3 regions of the Ciceribacter sp. L1K23 genome follow, and region 1 is predicted to be linked to each of the others. Evidence: riboswitches for the same ligand, from Rfam matches in the RefSeq annotation. Region 1 holds a riboswitch; each other region holds the start of a gene.
What was found. A riboswitch is a leader RNA that binds a small molecule or an ion and turns the genes downstream of it on or off. The one in region 1 is predicted to bind cobalamin.
Positions count from the first base shown of each region.

Region 2: another riboswitch for cobalamin. It lies ahead of J5J10_RS12735 (ABC transporter ATP-binding protein); the one in region 1 lies ahead of J5J10_RS06770 (hypothetical protein).
Region 3: another riboswitch for cobalamin. It lies ahead of bluB (5,6-dimethylbenzimidazole synthase); the one in region 1 lies ahead of J5J10_RS06770 (hypothetical protein).

Region 1 covers NZ_JAGRRC010000001.1:1,455,638-1,461,211, forward strand. The annotation lists gene J5J10_RS06750 (RluA family pseudouridine synthase) at 1-557, shown strand, start outside; gene J5J10_RS06755 (HAD-IA family hydrolase) at 554-1,213, shown strand; gene J5J10_RS06760 (ATP12 family protein) at 1,218-2,015, shown strand; gene J5J10_RS06765 (hypothetical protein) at 2,082-2,777, shown strand; cobalamin riboswitch at 2,828-3,207, shown strand; gene J5J10_RS06770 (hypothetical protein) at 3,352-3,633, shown strand; gene cobU (bifunctional adenosylcobinamide kinase/adenosylcobinamide-phosphate guanylyltransferase) at 3,630-4,145, shown strand; gene cobW (cobalamin biosynthesis protein CobW) at 4,149-5,231, shown strand; gene cobN (cobaltochelatase subunit CobN) at 5,235-5,574, shown strand, end outside.
Region 2 covers NZ_JAGRRC010000001.1:2,619,710-2,625,283, reverse strand. The annotation lists gene J5J10_RS12740 (flagellin) at 1-844, shown strand, start outside; cobalamin riboswitch at 982-1,201, shown strand; gene J5J10_RS12735 (ABC transporter ATP-binding protein) at 1,310-2,140, shown strand; gene J5J10_RS12730 (ABC transporter substrate-binding protein) at 2,140-3,093, shown strand; gene J5J10_RS12725 (iron ABC transporter permease) at 3,093-4,154, shown strand; gene J5J10_RS12720 (DUF1109 domain-containing protein) at 4,162-4,797, opposite strand; gene J5J10_RS12715 (sigma-70 family RNA polymerase sigma factor) at 4,794-5,345, opposite strand; gene J5J10_RS12710 (DUF2282 domain-containing protein) at 5,571-5,574, shown strand, end outside.
Region 3 covers NZ_JAGRRC010000001.1:1,332,329-1,337,902, reverse strand. The annotation lists gene J5J10_RS22690 (DUF2865 domain-containing protein) at 1-1,008, shown strand, start outside; gene J5J10_RS06155 (HAMP domain-containing methyl-accepting chemotaxis protein) at 1,068-2,936, opposite strand; gene bluB (5,6-dimethylbenzimidazole synthase) at 3,106-3,789, opposite strand; cobalamin riboswitch at 3,835-4,031, opposite strand; gene J5J10_RS06145 (PD40 domain-containing protein) at 4,076-4,906, opposite strand; gene J5J10_RS06140 (NAD+ synthase) at 4,931-5,574, opposite strand, start outside.

The sequences.
Region 1 (5,574 bases):
ACCGCGACACCTCCGGCGTTCTGGTCGTCGCGCGGACGCGCGGTGCGGCCCAGAAACTGACGGCGGCTTTCCGCGAGCGCGATACGAAGAAGACCTACTGGTCGCTGGTCAAGGGCGTGCCGCGCAAGCGGGAGGACAAGATTTCCACCTGGCTGGTCAAGGAGCCGACGATCGACGGCGACCGCATGCGGATCGCCAAGCATGGCGAGGAGGGGGCGGACCACGCAGTCTCCTACTATCGCGTCGTGGACACGGCTGCGCAGAACCTCGCCTGGCTGGAAATGGAACCGTATACCGGCCGTACCCACCAATTGCGCGTGCACGCTTTGCACATCGGGCATCCGATCATCGGCGATCCGAAATACTTCATCGACGACCACAACTGGGAATTCCCGGGCGGTATCCAGAAGCGGCTCCATTTGCACGCGCGCCATATCGACATTCCGCATCCGGACGGCGGGCGGCTGCGCGTCACGGCGCCGCTACCTCTGCATATGGTGCAGAGCTGGAACCTGCTCGGCTTCGATGTCGATGGGCCAGAGGCAGATATCGAATGAAGCTCGTGCTCTTCGACTGCGACGGGACGCTGGTCGACAGCGCGGGGTTGATCCATGCAGTGATGGAGAAGACTTTCGAGCGGTTTGGCTCCCCACCTCCGACCCTTGCGGCGACCAAGGCGATCATCGGGCTCACGCTCGATATCGCGATCGCGCGGTTGCAAGGGAAGTCGCATGTCGACGACGAAGCGATCGAGATGACCGCGTACTACAAGTCGATTTTCTCGGATGTCCGAGGCAGCGGGGCAGCCACAGAGCGGCGTTTCGACGGCATCGCCGAGGTTATTGCTACGCTTGCCGCGCGGGACGACGTGCTGATCGGGGCGGTGACAGGAAAGTCGCGGCGCGGGCTGGACCTGATCCTTGATTCGAACGGCTGGCGGGACCATTTCTTCGTCAGCCGCACCGCCGACGATTGTCCGTCGAAGCCACATCCGGCCATGGTGACGGAATGCTGCGACCAGAGCGGCATCTCGCCGGCGGAGACGGTCGTCATCGGCGACGCGATCTACGACATGCAGATGGCGAAGGCGGCGGGTGCTGCAGCGATCGGCGTCTCCTGGGGCTACTGTTCCGTCGAGGAGCTTTGGCAGGCCGGCGCCGACGCGGTGGTGGAGCGCCCCGCCGATCTTCTGGCCTATATTCACAAGGGGTAACCCGATGCGCGATGAACTTTCTGATATCTTCGGCACATTCGTGCCTGAGCCCAGCCACGAAGATCCGGTCCGCCGAGCGCAGATCCAGATGAAGCGGCCTCTGCCGAAGAAATTCTACGAAAACGTAAGCGTGGAGGCAGATGGCGACAGCTTCGCCGTCAAGCTCGACGGGCGACCCGTAAAGACGCCTGCCAGGAATACGCTTCTCCTTCCGACCACACCGCTCGCCGAACTTGTGGCGGTTGAATGGCGGGCGCAGAAGGATGTGATCGATCCGGCGACCATGCCCGTGACCAGGCTTGCCAACACCGCAATCGATGCCGTGGCCGAACAGGTCGACATGGTGGCGGCGGAAATTCTCCGCTTTGCGGGCACGGACATGATCTTTTATCGCGCCGACACGCCGCAGGAGCTGGTGGAGCGCCAGAACCTCTCGTGGAATCCCCTGCTGGACTGGGCCGCGGAGACCTTTGGGGCGCGCTTCATCCTGGCTGTCGGTGTGATGCACCAGGAGCAGCCAGAAGCGGCGATCGCCGCATTCGAAAAGGCGCTTGCCAGGCATCGCGATCCTTTCGCGCTCTCGGCTTTGCACGTCATGACAACCCTCACGGGCTCGGCGCTCATCGGCCTCGCGCTGTCCGAAGGGCGGATTTCGTTGGAAGAGGCATGGTCTCTGGCCCACCTCGACGAAGACTGGACGGACGAGCATTGGGGTATCGACGCGGAAGCGGCCCATCGCCGGGCCAAGCGGTTCGAGGAAATGGCCGCGGCTTATGGTGTATTTTCGGCCCGTCGCGGCTGAGTTAACCACCCGCTAACCATAAATCAGGAATGTCGAAAAAGACGAAACGTCTTTTCGGGATTCCCCATGCAGCGATTCCTTCTCCGTCTCCTTGCGATTATCGCGGTGGTCGCCGTACTGCCCTCCTGCATTCTCACGGGGCGCGAGCCGATCCGCCGGCCATTGATGTATGATGTCAGGGACGTTGCGGTGATCGGTGCCGCCGACGTGCCTCTCGTCGTGCTTGCTGGCGTTGACCGCCGTGTCGCTGCGGCAGTCAATGCCACCCGCCGCAATGTTCCGCTGCAAAGGGTCGTGCTGACGGTGAAGTTCGACGATTATCGTCCGGTACAGGCCTACGGTGACAGGCGTGCGAGCGTGCGCTTCAAGGTGACAGCCGCCGACATCGACACCGGCAATCCCGTGGCAGCGGGAACCTTCATTGTTCACAGTTCTACCGACAATCCCCGTATCGCCGACGAGAACCTTGCGGAAGAGGCAGCAGCGCGAATTCGCTTCGCCTTCTCCTTGCAAACGCCTCGCCTGCCTCCGCCCCGCCCGAAGCCGCGGACCACGTCGACCAAGCTGAAAGCGGATGCTCCGGCTGTGGCCGCGCCAGCCTCGGTTACCGCGCCTGCGGTGGTGCCCGCGCCGACCGTTGCGCCGGCTGCTGCGCCCGTGGTTCCATCGGGCACCAATGTTGAGGAAGGTGCTAGCGGCAAGATCACCATTGGCGGCGGTTCCACTTGCGACGTGGCAACCGATCCGACCTGCAATCCGTGAACGGCGAAGGTCGCCGGCGCGATTGACTTGCCGATGTCGTCGGCCTAATCAAGTCGGCATGAACGGATGGTTTCCGTCGTCCCGCAAAGGGTGGGCGGAGAGCAAAAGGGAATGCGACAGGACGGACCCATTCCGGGCGTCCCCATCGCAGCCGACCCCGCGACTGTAGAGTGGCGAGGGTCCGTCATCCGGATCTGCCTCGGACACGTCGGGATCAGGGCATGGTGCCTTGGGCGGCGCTACTGGACAGTCCGGAAAAGTCACTGGCGCGGCATGCGCGATCAGCCGGGGTCGGACGCCTCTAGGATCTACGAATCGTCCACCTTTTCGCGATATTGCCGATGCGCCGGGAAGGCGAGACGGACCCGCGTGCCCTTGATTGGGCCTTATGCCATGAGCCAGGAGACCTGCCATCCGTGCCGGGCATTTTGCCCAGCCTTGGGGAAGGATTTCCCCGTTGCCAGCACGGAGGTTGTCATGGCGACACAGACGACAGGCGTGGTGTATCCGTACGTCCGGTCAACACGCGATGAGTCCCTGGGCCGCGCTATGAAACGTGCCGAGGCGACACGTCGTGCGTAAGAATTTCTCTTTCCTTTCGATCGCCCTCGGCATCCTGATTGTTGCCGCGACGGCGTTTGCGGTGGTTCCGTCTTTTCAGGACGATCCGATAACGACCCAGCAGACCGTTGATGGACTTTCTTCTGCGTCTGCTGAGATTACGAGCCCTGTTGTGACATCGACCTATTCCCTGCACCCTTCTGACGGATCTGCCGGAAGGCCGACCGCGACTTTTCCAGCCTTTGCGGCGCGGGGCGGCGGCATTTATGCGACGGATGCGATGGAGGCAAGATGAATAGGACCATTCTCGTGCTCGGTGGCGCCCGCTCAGGCAAGTCGGCCTTTTCGGAGCGCCTGGCTCGTCAAAGCGGTCTCGATCTGCACTATCTGGCGACAGGCCGCGCCTTTGACGACGAGATGCAGGCGCGTATCGACAAACACAAGGCGGATCGCGCCGGGGATGGCTGGACGACACACGAGGAGCCGTTCGATCTTGCCGATCGTCTGTGGGCTCTCGACTCGCCGGACCGTGTGGTCCTCGTCGATTGCCTGACGCTGTGGATCACGAATCTGATGATGGAGGAGCGCTCCATCGACGCTTCGGCCACCAGCCTCGTGAAAGTTCTTCCGTCGCTCTCGGCGCGGGTGATCGTCGTTTCCAACGAAGTCGGACTGGGCATCGTGCCCGACAACAGGATGGCGCGGGAGTTTCGCGACCATGCCGGCCGTCTTCACCAGCGCGTCGCCGAGGTGGTGGCGCAAGTCTATTTCGTGGCGGCCGGATTGCCGCTCAAGATGAAGGGTTGAACCATGTTGCAGCAGAAAATTCCCGCTACCGTGATCACCGGCTTTCTCGGTGCCGGCAAGACCACCATCATCCGCAACATGCTGACCAATGCCGGCGGCAAGAAGATCGCGCTGATCATCAACGAGTTCGGCGATCTCGGCGTCGACGGCGAGGTTCTGAAGGGCTGCGGGGCGGAGAACTGCACGGAGGATGACATCATCGAGCTCACCAATGGCTGCATCTGCTGCACGGTGGCCGATGACTTCGTGCCGACCATGCAGAAGCTGCTCGACCGCGATATCAAGCCTGATCATATCGTCATCGAAACCTCCGGTCTTGCTCTGCCGCAGCCGTTGGTCGCAGCCTTCAACTGGCCCGACATCCGCACCCGCGTGACGGTTGACGGTGTTGTGACGGTGGTCGATAGCGTCGCGGTCGCGGCGGGCCGGTTCGCCGACGACCATGATGCGGTCGCCGCCCAGCGGGCCGGAGACGAGAGCCTTGATCACGAAAGCCCGATCGAGGAACTGTTCGAGGATCAGCTGACCTGCGCCGACCTGATCGTGCTCAACAAGACCGATCTGCTCGATGCCGCTGGTGTCGCGGCCGTGCGCGCCGAGGTGACCGGCCGTACCGCGCGCAAGCCGGCGCTAATCGAGGCGAGGAACGGCGAGGTGCCGTCGCTCGTCCTGCTCGGGATCGGGGCGAGCACGGAGGACGACATCGAAAACCGCAAGTCGCATCACGAACTGGAGCACGAGGCGGCCCACGCCGCCGGCGACGATCACGATCACCTGCACCATCACGATCACGACGAGTTCGAAAGCTTTGTGCTGAAGCTGCCTCCGATCGCCGATCCGGCGGCCTTCGTCGAGAAGCTGAAGGACGTGATCGCCACCCATGACGTGCTGCGCCTCAAGGGTTTCATTGACGTGCCCGGCAAGCCGATGCGTCTTGTCCTGCAGGCGGTCGGCAGCCGCGTCGACACCTATTTCGACCGTCCCTGGACGAGCGGCGACAAGCGCGAGACGCGCCTGGTGGTGATCGGCCTGCACGAGTGGGACTACGGCGCCGTGGTCGAGGCGGTGCAGGCGGCGGCCGGCTGATCAATGCATCTTCTGCTCGCCCAGAAAGGCTCGATCAGCGACGGGGAGGAGGCGATCGACCTCGGGCAGACGCCCGGCGACATCCTCGTCCTGTCTGCGGCCGACACGGAGCTCGCAGCGATCGCAGCCGCTGCTGCTGCTGGCCGTGAGGGCGGGCCATCCGTGCGACTGGCTAGCTTGATGAGCCTCAAGCACCCGATGTCGGTCGACACCTATGTCGAGCGCACGGCGCGGCACGCAAAGTTGATCGTGGTCAGGGCGCTCGGCGGGGCGAGCTATTTTCACTATGCGCTCGAGGCGCTGCATGCGGTCGTTCGGCGGAGCGGCGCGAAGATCGCCGTGC
Region 2 (5,574 bases), 1.2 Mb from region 1:
CGTTTCTTCCGCTACTTTCAGCGGGGAGAACTGGCTTTCCACCGATGGCAGCAACAGCGCCTCCGTCGTTGCGTCTGCGACGCGAGATGCGAGCGGTAACTTCGGCGTCAAGAAAATCTCTGTAAATCTAGGCGAAATTGCACTTTTCACTACGGTGGGTAATGGCCTCTTGCAGACGATCCCGTCGACTGGAGGAAATGGCAGAACATATGGTGGTTTTGAGAACTTCACGAGCCCCACTGACACATTTGCCTTTACCGAGCCGTTCACGATGGATGACGGAGACGAATTCAAATTCGACATCCAAGACGGGGCACTTCTCTATACGGCAACTGTGACGAAAGCGGTTTTTGACCAATGGGCCGGACCGAATGGAGTTGTAGACGGGGACTTCGAATTTTGGGACCTCTTGGCCCAATCAGCCGCCGACTCTGGTCCCGGTTTCTACGGGGTCAACAACCAAGCGTTCGGCCAAGACGCCCCCAATCCCGTGCTGTTTTCCAACTTCCGTGTAACAGGCGTTCCCGAGTACACGATTATGGATGTGGATGTCACGGACGGAAGCGATCTGGGTCTTCTGCTATCCCGGATCGACGGTTGGCTGGAGATGACGATCGATGCGGCCGCAGACCTTGGGGCACTTCAGTCACGCATTTCCATGCAGTCGGATTTCGTTGCGAAGCTCACAGACAGCATCGACAGCGGGATCGGCCGCCTCGTGGACGCCGATATGAACGAGGCTTCCACGCGTCTGAAGGCGCTGCAAACGCAGGAGCAGTTGGCGATACAGTCGCTGAGCATCGCGAATACGAGTGCCGATAGTCTGCTGACGCTGTTCAGGTAACACTCGGCCGTACGTGATATCGTCCACCTGACCGGAAGCTGCCCTGTCCGGTCACCGCCGCCAGTGCCGAAAGTCCTGTCACGCCCCTCCCCTCTTTCGCTCCCCATCGCCCATTGACGCCCCCGCGTTACATTGTTACACCTTCTTCCGTTGAAGGTTCTCCAAGGGTCGCGAAAGCCCGAGGGGATTAAAAGGGAACACGGTGCGACGTACCCAACAGGGCGCAAGACCGTGGCTGCCCCCGCAACTGTGAGCGGCGAGTTCGACCGGGATAAACCACTGGCCCAAAAGGCCGGGAAGGTCCGGGAGCGCATTGACCCGCAAGCCAGGAGACCTGCCTCGACGTGTAACGAAACCCGGCCGGGGTGTGCCGAGGAGAGCGACGATGGCATTCGAGAGATCCTTTTCCGATTCCCGCCAGCCGCAGCCCTTCCGCGACCCGAGGTCCGTCGTGGAGGCTGAAGGATGCAATTGCCGTCGACACTGAGCGGCGTGAAGCCCGCGGGGCTTCGCGTGGAAAGTGTTTCCTGGGGCGGCGCCATGCGCGGCTCTCCGGACGAACCGATCATTTCAGACATTTCCTTTACCGTGCTGCCCGGCGAGATGCTGGCGATCGTCGGTCCGAACGGGGCCGGCAAATCGAGCCTGCTGCGCTGTCTCTACCGCTATCACAGGCCGGATGCCGGCCGGATCACCATCGATGGCGAGGATATCTGGCGGATGAAGCCGCAGGCCGTGGCGCGGCGCATCGCGACCGTGCTGCAGGAGCCGGCGACCGATTTCGGCCTCACAGTCGCGGAGATCGTGGAGCTCGGACTGACGCCGCACCAGGGGCGCATGGACCGGCACGAGGCCTACGCGGCGATCGGCGATGCGCTGCAATTGATGGCGCTCGAGCATCTGGCGCCGCGCAATTTCGCCTCGCTCTCGGGCGGCGAGAAGCAGCGGGTGATGATCGCCCGGGCGCTCCTGCAGAAACCCGACATCCTGATCCTCGACGAGCCGACCAACCATCTCGACATCCGCCACCAGCTCGAAGTGCTGGCGCTGCTCTCGCGGCTGCCGGCGACGGTGATCGTCTCGCTGCACGACCTGGCGCTCGCTTCGGCGCATGCCGATGCCGTGCTTGTCATGGCGCGCGGGCGGCAGGTGCAGTACGGCCCGGCGCTCGATGTGCTGACCCCGCATGCGATCCGCGAGACCTTTTCGGTCGAAGCTGTGATCGACGCCCATCCGGCCACCGGCCGGCCCCGATTTTCCTTTCATCTCGACCAGACCATTTCAGGGAGACCTTGATGCGCTTCACCATTGCCCTTTCCGCCTTTATCGCCCTTTCGGCCTCCACCGCGCTTGCGTCGGGCTTTCCGGTCACCGTGAAGAGCTGCGACCGCGAGGTGACGTTCGAAGAAGCGCCGAAGCGGGCGATCTCTCAGGACGTGAACCTCACCGACATGATGCTGGCGCTCGATCTCACCGGCAGCATGGCCGGGATTTCCGGCATTTCCGGCTGGTACAAGATGGACGCGGAGATGAAGGCGAAGCTCGGCGACCTGCCGGAGATCGCGCCGCAGTATCCGACCAAGGAAGTGCTGCTGGAAGCCGATGCCGACCTGTTCTTTGCCGGCTGGAACTACGGCATGAAGGTCGGCGGCGAGGTGACGCCTGAGACGCTGGAGCCGTTCGGCATCAAGGTCTACGAGCTGACCGAGAGCTGCATTCACATCATGAAGAAGGACAAGTCCTCGATGGAGGACATGTATACCGACATCCTGAATCTGGGCCGGATCTTCGGCGTCTCCGAAAAGGCCGAGGCGCTGGTCGCGGGCTACCGCAAGCAGATCGCCGAGGCGACCGCATCCGTGCCGGAGGGAACGCAGCCGCTCAAGGTGTTCGTCTATGACAGCGGCGAGGAAAAGCCGTTCACGGCCGGCCGCTTCGGCATGCCGACGGCGCTGATCGAGGCTGCCGGCGGCGTCAACATCATGGAGGATGTCGAGACCAGCTGGACCGAGGTCGGCTGGGAGCCGGTGATCGAGCGCAATCCGGAGGTGGTCGTCATCGTCGACTACGGCGAGGTGACGGCGGAGCAGAAGATCGCCTACATGCGTGACAACCCGGCCTTCAAGGATATTCCGGCGGTGAAGAACAACCGCTTCGTCGTGCTGCCCTATGTCGAGGCGACGCCCGGTCCGCGCAACATCAACGCGGTGAAGACGCTCGCCGACGCCTTCCAGCGCTCGACCCAGTAATGAGCCATCGCGGATACGTCAGCGGGCCGCGCCATGCCCTCATTCACCTCACCCCGGTGCTGGTGGCAGGGCTGACGGTGGGTCTCGCCGCCATGATCATGCTCGCCGTCTCGGTGGGATCGACCAATATTCCGCTGTCGGAGGTGTGGAAGATCATCGCCAGCCATCTCGGCGTGACAGGAATGGAGCAGGACTGGTCGGCCGGCCGGGACAACATCGTCTGGCAGGTGCGGCTTCCCCGCGTGCTGCTCGGCGCCATGGTCGGCGCCGGTCTGGCGCTGGTCGGCGCGGCGCTGCAGGCGGTAACCCGCAACACGCTCGCCGATCCGCATCTGCTCGGCATTTCCTCGGGCGCGGCCTTCGGGGCGATCATCGTGCTTTTGCACACCGGCACGTTTCTCGGTCTGGTCACCGTGCCGCTCTTCGCCTTCGGCGGCGCGATCGCGAGCACAGCGCTGGTGGTCGGCATCGCGAGGCTCAACCGGGCCGGCAATGCCAGCCGGCTGGTGCTGACCGGGGTGGCGATCTCCTTCGTCATCACCTCGCTCGGCAGCCTCGCCATTCTGCTCGGCGATCCGCGCGCCACGCATACGGTGGTGTTCTGGATGCTGGGCGGACTGGGGCTGGCACAATGGGACTACCTGCCCTACCCGCTGGCGGTGCTTCTCGGCTGCGGCACCTACCTGATCGCCAAGGCCCGCAGCTTCAATGCCATGACGCTCGGCGACGAGACCGCCACGACGCTCGGCATTCCGGCCGAACGCTTCCGCCTGACGGTGTTCGTCGTCTGCGCGCTGCTGACCGGCGCGGCGGTCGCCTTTTCCGGGGTGATCTCGTTCATCGGGCTGATGATCCCGCATCTGGTACGGTTCGTGGTCGGCGGCGACTACCGACGGGTGCTGCCGCTTTCGGCGCTCGGCGGCGCGATCTTCCTTGTCGCGGCCGACATCGTCGCGCGCACGCTGATCCCGCCGCAGGACATGCCGCTCGGCATCATCACCGGGCTTGTCGGAGGGATCTTCTTTATCTGGATGATGCGCGGCGACCGGGCGACCGGCTGAGCAACTGCTACCAGCGCAGGGCGCGGCGACCGGCGCCGTAGCCGGCGATCGTGACGATCGCAATCGCCAGCGGGTACCAGGTCGCGACGAAGAGCGGGCTGTCGTCGGGGCAATGCAACGCGTAGACCGTGGCGCCGATGGCGCCCGCGGCAATGCCGGCGGCGGCACCGGCCAGGCCGGGGTTGTCAGGCGCGCCATTCCTCATGGCCCAGAGCAACGCGACCAGCGGCAGGAAAGACAACGTCGGCACCAGGACGAGGCAGAAGGTGGCGTTGCGGCCGAGCAGTTTCGGCATCCAGTCGGCTTGCGGCAGGACGACGAGTTCGGCGGCGACGGCAAGGACGAGCAGGCCGAGCGGCACCAGCAGGGAGAGCGCGGCACCGCGGACAGACAGGCCCGGCCGGCCAATCCGCAGGACGAGACGGCAGGCCAGCACCGCTGCCAAGAGGCTGGCGCCGATCTTGAAGGCGACCCGCAGCGTTTCGATCTGGTCGGCGAGATCGGGACGAAGGCCATAGGTTGACAGCAGGAGGGAAACGGCGGCGACAGCGCCGAAGACGATGGCAGCCGCCAGCGCACGACGGTAGCGCATCCGCACCGGCGCATCTTCCGACAAAAGCCTGATCAGTTCATCCGTCTTCATGCTTCACTCCGGTAAAGGGTGGACAGCGCCTTCAGCGCCCGGTGCAGCGTCACCCTGACCGCCACTTCACTCATCTTCAGCCGTTCGGCCGTTTCCTTCACACCCGCTCCCTCGAGAGATATGGAGCGGACGATGTCGCGTTGCGGCTCCTTCAGGCGCGAGAGCACGCTCTCCGCATCGAGCCTGTCGGCGACGTTCGCGTCTTCCGCCTCCAGCGTCGCCACGACGTCTTCCAGCGGCACATCGACCCTGCGGCCGCGACGGCGCAGCGCGTCGATCAGCTTGTTGCGCACGATCGTCGACAGCCACGGGCCGATGGGGCGTTCCGGATCCCAGGTGCCGCGTTTCAGATGAACGGCGATCAGGACCTCCTGGACGATATCCTCGGCCTCTCCGGCCGAAGCCCCGAACTGGTCGCAGCGGCGCCGCGCCATGGCGCGCAGGTGCGGCGTCACGGCGCGCAGGAAACGGTCGTAGGACGCCGCGTCGCCATCAAGCGCGCTTCGCATCCATTCCGCCCATTGCACCTCACGCTCAGGCCGCCTCACATTACCCTCTACGCGTCGCCACACGCTTTCGTTACCGAGATGTCATCGAAAGGCTGATTTTTCGGACAAGCCGTTGAACTGCCTTCGATTTCTTTTCACTGCCGCCTCGCCACACGATCCGATCGCGAATTTTTTCCGATCAGGCAGCGTAACGTTTCGCCGCAGCGGTCCGTAGCTCCCGATGACCAAGCCAATCACGGCTCGGCACTCTGAGGAGAACTAACGATGA
Region 3 (5,574 bases), 120 kb from region 1:
GCCACGCAGGCAGGCGGAGCCGAGGCCTCGCTCGTCTGCGACAGGCTGCGCATGAAGCTCGCCAACACGCCGGAGAGCGAGGCGACGACGGCCGAAATCCGCAGTTATTCCAGCGCAATAGCCAGACAGAACCTGGAGATCCGCAAGACGATACAGGACCGGAAACGCCTCGGCTGCACGAGCGGGAGCATCACCGTGGTCAGCGAGCCGTCAGGCTGCGACGTTCTGAATGACGCGCTCGACCGGATGGAAAACAACAAGCGCATCCTGACCTCGAAGCGCGAAGGCCTGGAGCGCAGCGTCGGCCAGCAGGCGGCGCGCAACCGCGTTCTCGCGGCCATGCGCACCAATGGCTGCGGAGACGGTCCGGCCGCCGACCTGGCCTCGGCGGTGGTCGAGGATGATGCCATGATCGGCGAATTGCGCATCCCGGACGAGGGACTGGACACCGATGGCGGCTGGACGCTGAGCCCGTCGGACCGGGTAGGCACGCTCCGGACGCTCTGTGTGCGGACCTGCGACGGCGCCTTTTTCCCGATCTCGTCGAATGCCACACCGCTGAGCTTCCGGCGGGATGCGGCGATGTGCCAGCAGATGTGCCCCGGCACAGAGACCGAGCTCTACTACCACTCGATCATGAAACAGGAATCGGCGGAGATGGTGTCGGCCACGACCGGCCGTCCCTACCGCGAAATGCCCGGCGCCTTCGCCTATCTGGGCCGCGCTTCCACCAAGGACCCCTCCTGCAGCTGCAACCTGTCGGCCTACTACGACCGCGCCAGGCAGTCGCAGCCATCGCTTGGCCGGGAAGAGCAGCTCTATTCGTCGATCAAGCAGATAAGAACCCGCCCCGCCAAGCCGGATGAACCGATCGAGGCGCGCGAACGGCCATACGATCCGGCCAGGGACAAGGTACGTCAGGTCGGACCGACCTTCCTGCCGACGGAAACAAGCAGCATCGACCTCAAGAACCCGGCGCTCGACGGCCCGCAACCGCTGCAGCAGTGACGCTTGGCCGCCCAAATGCAAAGAGCCGCCCGATCGGCGGCTCCTGCGGTATCGGTGTGTCACGCGGCGCGTGACAAGCGGGGCTGCCGCTCCTGTGAAAGCCGGAACTGGCCGATCTGGCCGCTCATGTCCTCGGCTTCGCCCGCGAGTTTGTGTGCGGACGCGGTCATTTCCTCGACCATGGCGGCATTCTGCTGCGTGACCTGATCCATCTGCGAAATCGCGGAATTGATCTCGCTGAGGCCCATGGCCTGCTCGCGAGCACCCGTCACGATGTGGCGGATGTCATCGTTGATCTGGAGCACCTGCTGTTGGATCAGCGACAGGATTTCGCCGGACTGGTTGACCAGCGACACGCCGTTGCTGACGGCACCGTTCGACTGACTGATCAGCGCGGCGATCTCCTTGGCCGCGGTCGCGGACCGCTGCGCCAGTTCGCGGACTTCCTGGGCAACCACGGCGAAGCCCTTGCCGGCATCGCCAGCACGCGCGGCCTCGACGCCGGCGTTGAGCGCGAGCAGGTTGGTCTGGAAGGCGATCTCGTCGATCACGCCGATGATCTGGCCGATTTGCGAGGAACTCCGCTCGATGTCACCCATGGCCTTGATCGCGTTGCGCACGATACCGTCCGACTGGTCTGCCCGCTTGCTCGCCTCGGCGACCTTCTGGCCCGCCTCGTCGGCGATACGGGAGGCGTTCTTCACCGTGTCGGTGATTTGCCCGAGAGCCGCCGCGGTCTCTTCGAGCGCTGCCGCCTGCTGCTCGGTCCGCCGCGCCAGGCCGTCTGAGGCGGAACGCATCTCGGCCGAGTCGCCACGGATTTCGTCGGAGATGTTCGAGATATCGGTCATCGCCCGCTGAAGCTTCTCCGCCGACTGGTTGAAGTTGAGGCGAAGCCGGTCGTATTCGCCGTCGAAGGTGGTGTGGATACGGGCCGTCAGGTCACCCCCGGCAAGACGGTCGAGCGCGTCGGCCAGAACGTCGACCGTCGACTTAGACCGATTGAATTCGGCGGTCCGCCGCGCCTCTTCCGACGAGCGCATGTCGTCCATTTCCAGCCTGCGGCGCTTGTCTTCCTCGTCCGCCTGCTGCTTGGCGAGAAGGTTCTCTCGGAACTTGACGAAGGCGCGGGCCAGATCTCCGATCTCGTCGCCGCGATCGGCGCCGTCGAGCGAGACCGACAGCTTTCCTTCCGCAAGGCCGTTCATGGCGCCGGTCGCCCGCGTCAACGGCCGCATCAGGCGCCGCGACACGAAAAACGCCAGCGCGATGCCGCACAGCACGGTGAAAGCGCCAAGCAGCTCCATAACCAGCAGCATCCGGGCGCCGTTCGCCTGCACGCTGACCAGCGCCGCCCCGGCCTCGGCGTCGCTTTTCGCGACGATGCCGGAGACGATCGACGTCATCGATTCCACTTCGGCCTGCAGCGCGTCGGACACGGCGTCGAAATTGCCCATGAGGACATTGCCCTTCTCCGGCCCACCCGCGATATAGGCCTTGGCCATCTCGATGCCGCCGGCGTGGAACTCATCGTACCGCGCGACGAGCTGACCAATGGCGGAGGCCAGTTCGGGTGAATTGAGTTTCGACGCAAGCTGCGTAATGCCACCCGCATATTCGTTCAGATGCCGCGCCTCTTCCTCGGCGAGCGCGAAACCGTCATCGAGACCGTCTCTGCCCTGTGTAGCCGAAATATCGGTCAGCGATTCCTGCGTGCTGACAACGGAGAGCTCGACATTCTTCTGGAGCGTCACCAGCTCGCGGATGAGCAGCGCTTCGTTCTGTGTGCGCTCATGCAGGTCAATCACATCAGCGAGCTGCCGCTGACCAACAATATCCGAGATGACAAGCGATCCGGCGCTCAGGGCAACGAGGCCCGCCACGGCAACGGGCACCGCCCGGCCAAGTCTAACATTTCCAAAAGACATGATTTCTCCGCTCAAACACTCTCGTGCGCAGCAACCGCCCCTAGGGGGATCAATGATCCCGCATAGGCAGCTCGTTGCCGTTACGTGATGCTGAAATTAGTAATCGTCCTTTAAAATAACATTAAACATATGATGCAGCTTTTAAGCGACCGATCGAATTCAGACACCTTTAGGACGAAGGCCATGCCTCCTCGAAGACGAGTTCATCGAGCGGCATCCGCTGCCGCCAGCCCTTGATCGCAAGCTCCGGCTGATCATAGAGCCTCTCGACATAGCCGAGACAGAACCAGCCGATGATTTCCACATGCTCGGGAATGTTGAGGAGCACACGCAGATCCTCCTGGTGGAAGATGCTGACCCAGCCCATGCCGATCCCCTCAGCCCTCGCCGCGAGCCAGAGGTTCTGCACCGCGCAGACGGAGGAATAGCTGTCCATGCGCGGATTGTGGGTCCGGCCAAGAACCACCGGACCGCTCCGCGTCGGGTCGCAGGTGACGCAGATGCCGACGGGCGCCTTGCGGATGCCCTCCAGCTTCAGCCGCATGTATGCGTCACGACGCTCCTGCGGAAACATGGCCGCCGCCTCGTCGTTGGCACGGCTGAAGGCTTGCCAGACAGCCTGCCGCTTTGCCTCGTCGCGCACCACGATGAAGTTCCACGGCTGCATGAAGCCGACGGAGGGCGCGGCGTGGGCGGCTTCCAGCAGGCGACGCACGAGGGTGTCGGGCAGAGGGTCGGGCAGGAACTGGTCGCGCACGTCGCGGCGCGTATGAATGGCGCGGTAGACCGCTTCCCGCTCTTCCGGCGAAAAGGCAGCGGCCCGCACGAGATGGTCGTTCGGTTCGTCGTGCATCGTCAAATCCCCAACGGTGCATGCGACCGCCTGCCGTCCACGCAGGCAAAGCCTATCTCGTCAGGCCGGTCTTCTGGCTCGGCTTCGTCTGCCTTTCCCGCCTTCCCGGCGAAACCGCCAGTGGCCGGAGCAACCGCTCCCTGGAAAAGTCATCCGCCTCACAGCGTTGGGCACGCACCGGATTTCCACCGGCTTCCCGATTCTCCCCCGTCGCCGAGGGCACCTGACGATGATGTTCTAGCGCGCCCGGAGGGCAAGGCAAAGCCCTGCCTGCGACACCCGGATGCTATTCCGGGAAATAGCGGACGAAGGCGAACGCGCTGCCGTCCGGCGACCAGTTGGGCACATTGATGCTGCCCTGCCCGCCGAAGAACTCGAACAGCGTCTCGACATCGCCGCCATCGGCATCCATCAGCCGAAGCCGGACGGTCTTGTCGCGTGAATGGTCGAAGACGTCGGCGTCATAGGAGAGAAACAGCACCTTGCTGCCATCGGGCGACGGATGCGGAAACCAGTCGCCGTAACCGTCCGACGTCAGTTGCTCGAGCCCGGTGCCATCGGGATGCATGCGCCAGATCTGCATCAGACCGGTGCGGCTGGAATTGAAATAGATCCACTGTCCGTCGGGCGAATAGTCGGGTCCGTCATTGCGGCCCTCGCCCGATGTCAGTCGCCGCTCGGCGCCGCCGTTGACGGAGATCGTATAGATATCGAACTGGTCGTCGCGGATGCCGCAATAGGCGAGCTCTCGCCCGTCCGGCGACCAGCCGTGCCAGTAGGACGGCATGTTGGCCGTCACCTGCCGCGGCTGGTCATCCCCGTCGCCGAGGATATAGATGCACGATTTGCCGAACAGCGTCTTGTCGGAGAAGGCAATCGAGGCGCCATCGGGCGAAAGCCCGTGGTCGTTGTTGAGACGCACCGCGAAACCCGTGTCGATCAGTTCCGGCTCCGGATCGTCCTCGTCGAGCGGCAGGGCATAGAGCAGGCCATCGCCGTTGATAACGAGGAAATCCCCGTCGCGCGACCAGTTGGGCGCCTCGACCAAGTCTTCCGTCTGCCAGACGACCTCGCATTCGCGTGTCGCAATGTCATAGATCTCGACCGAACTGCGCATCCGGGCCTCCTCCCGATGAAGGGTTCAACGATCCCGGAAGCGATTGGTGATCGGATAGCGACGATCGCGGCCGAAATTCTTCTTGGTGATCTTCACGCCCGGCGCCGACTGGCGGCGCTTGTATTCGGCCAAATAAAGCAGGTGCTCGACGCGATGGACGGTCGCGATGTCATGGCCACGGGCGACGATCTCGTCGACCGACATCTCCTTTTCGACGAGGCATTCGAGAATGTCGTCGAGAACCGGGTAAGGCGGGAGAGAATCCTGGTCGGTCTGGTTGGGGCGAAGCTCGGCCGACGGCGCCTTGGACAGGATATTCGCGGGGATCACCTCGCCCGAAGGCCCGAGCGCACCGGGCGGCACGTGGCTGTTGCGCCAGGCCGACAACGCGTAGACCTGCATCTTGTAGAGGTCCTTGATCGGGTTGAACCCGCCGTTCATGTCGCCGTAGAGCGTGGCGTAGCCGACCGACATTTCCGACTTGTTGCCGGTGGTCACGACCATCGACCCGAACTTGTTGGAGATCGCCATCAGGATCGTGCCGCGCGTCCGGCTCTGCAGGTTTTCCTCGGTGATGCCGCTCTCGGTGCCTTCGAACATCTCCGACAAAGCCGACAGGAAGCCTTCCACCGGTTCGGCGATCGGGACCGTATCGTAATGGCAGCCGA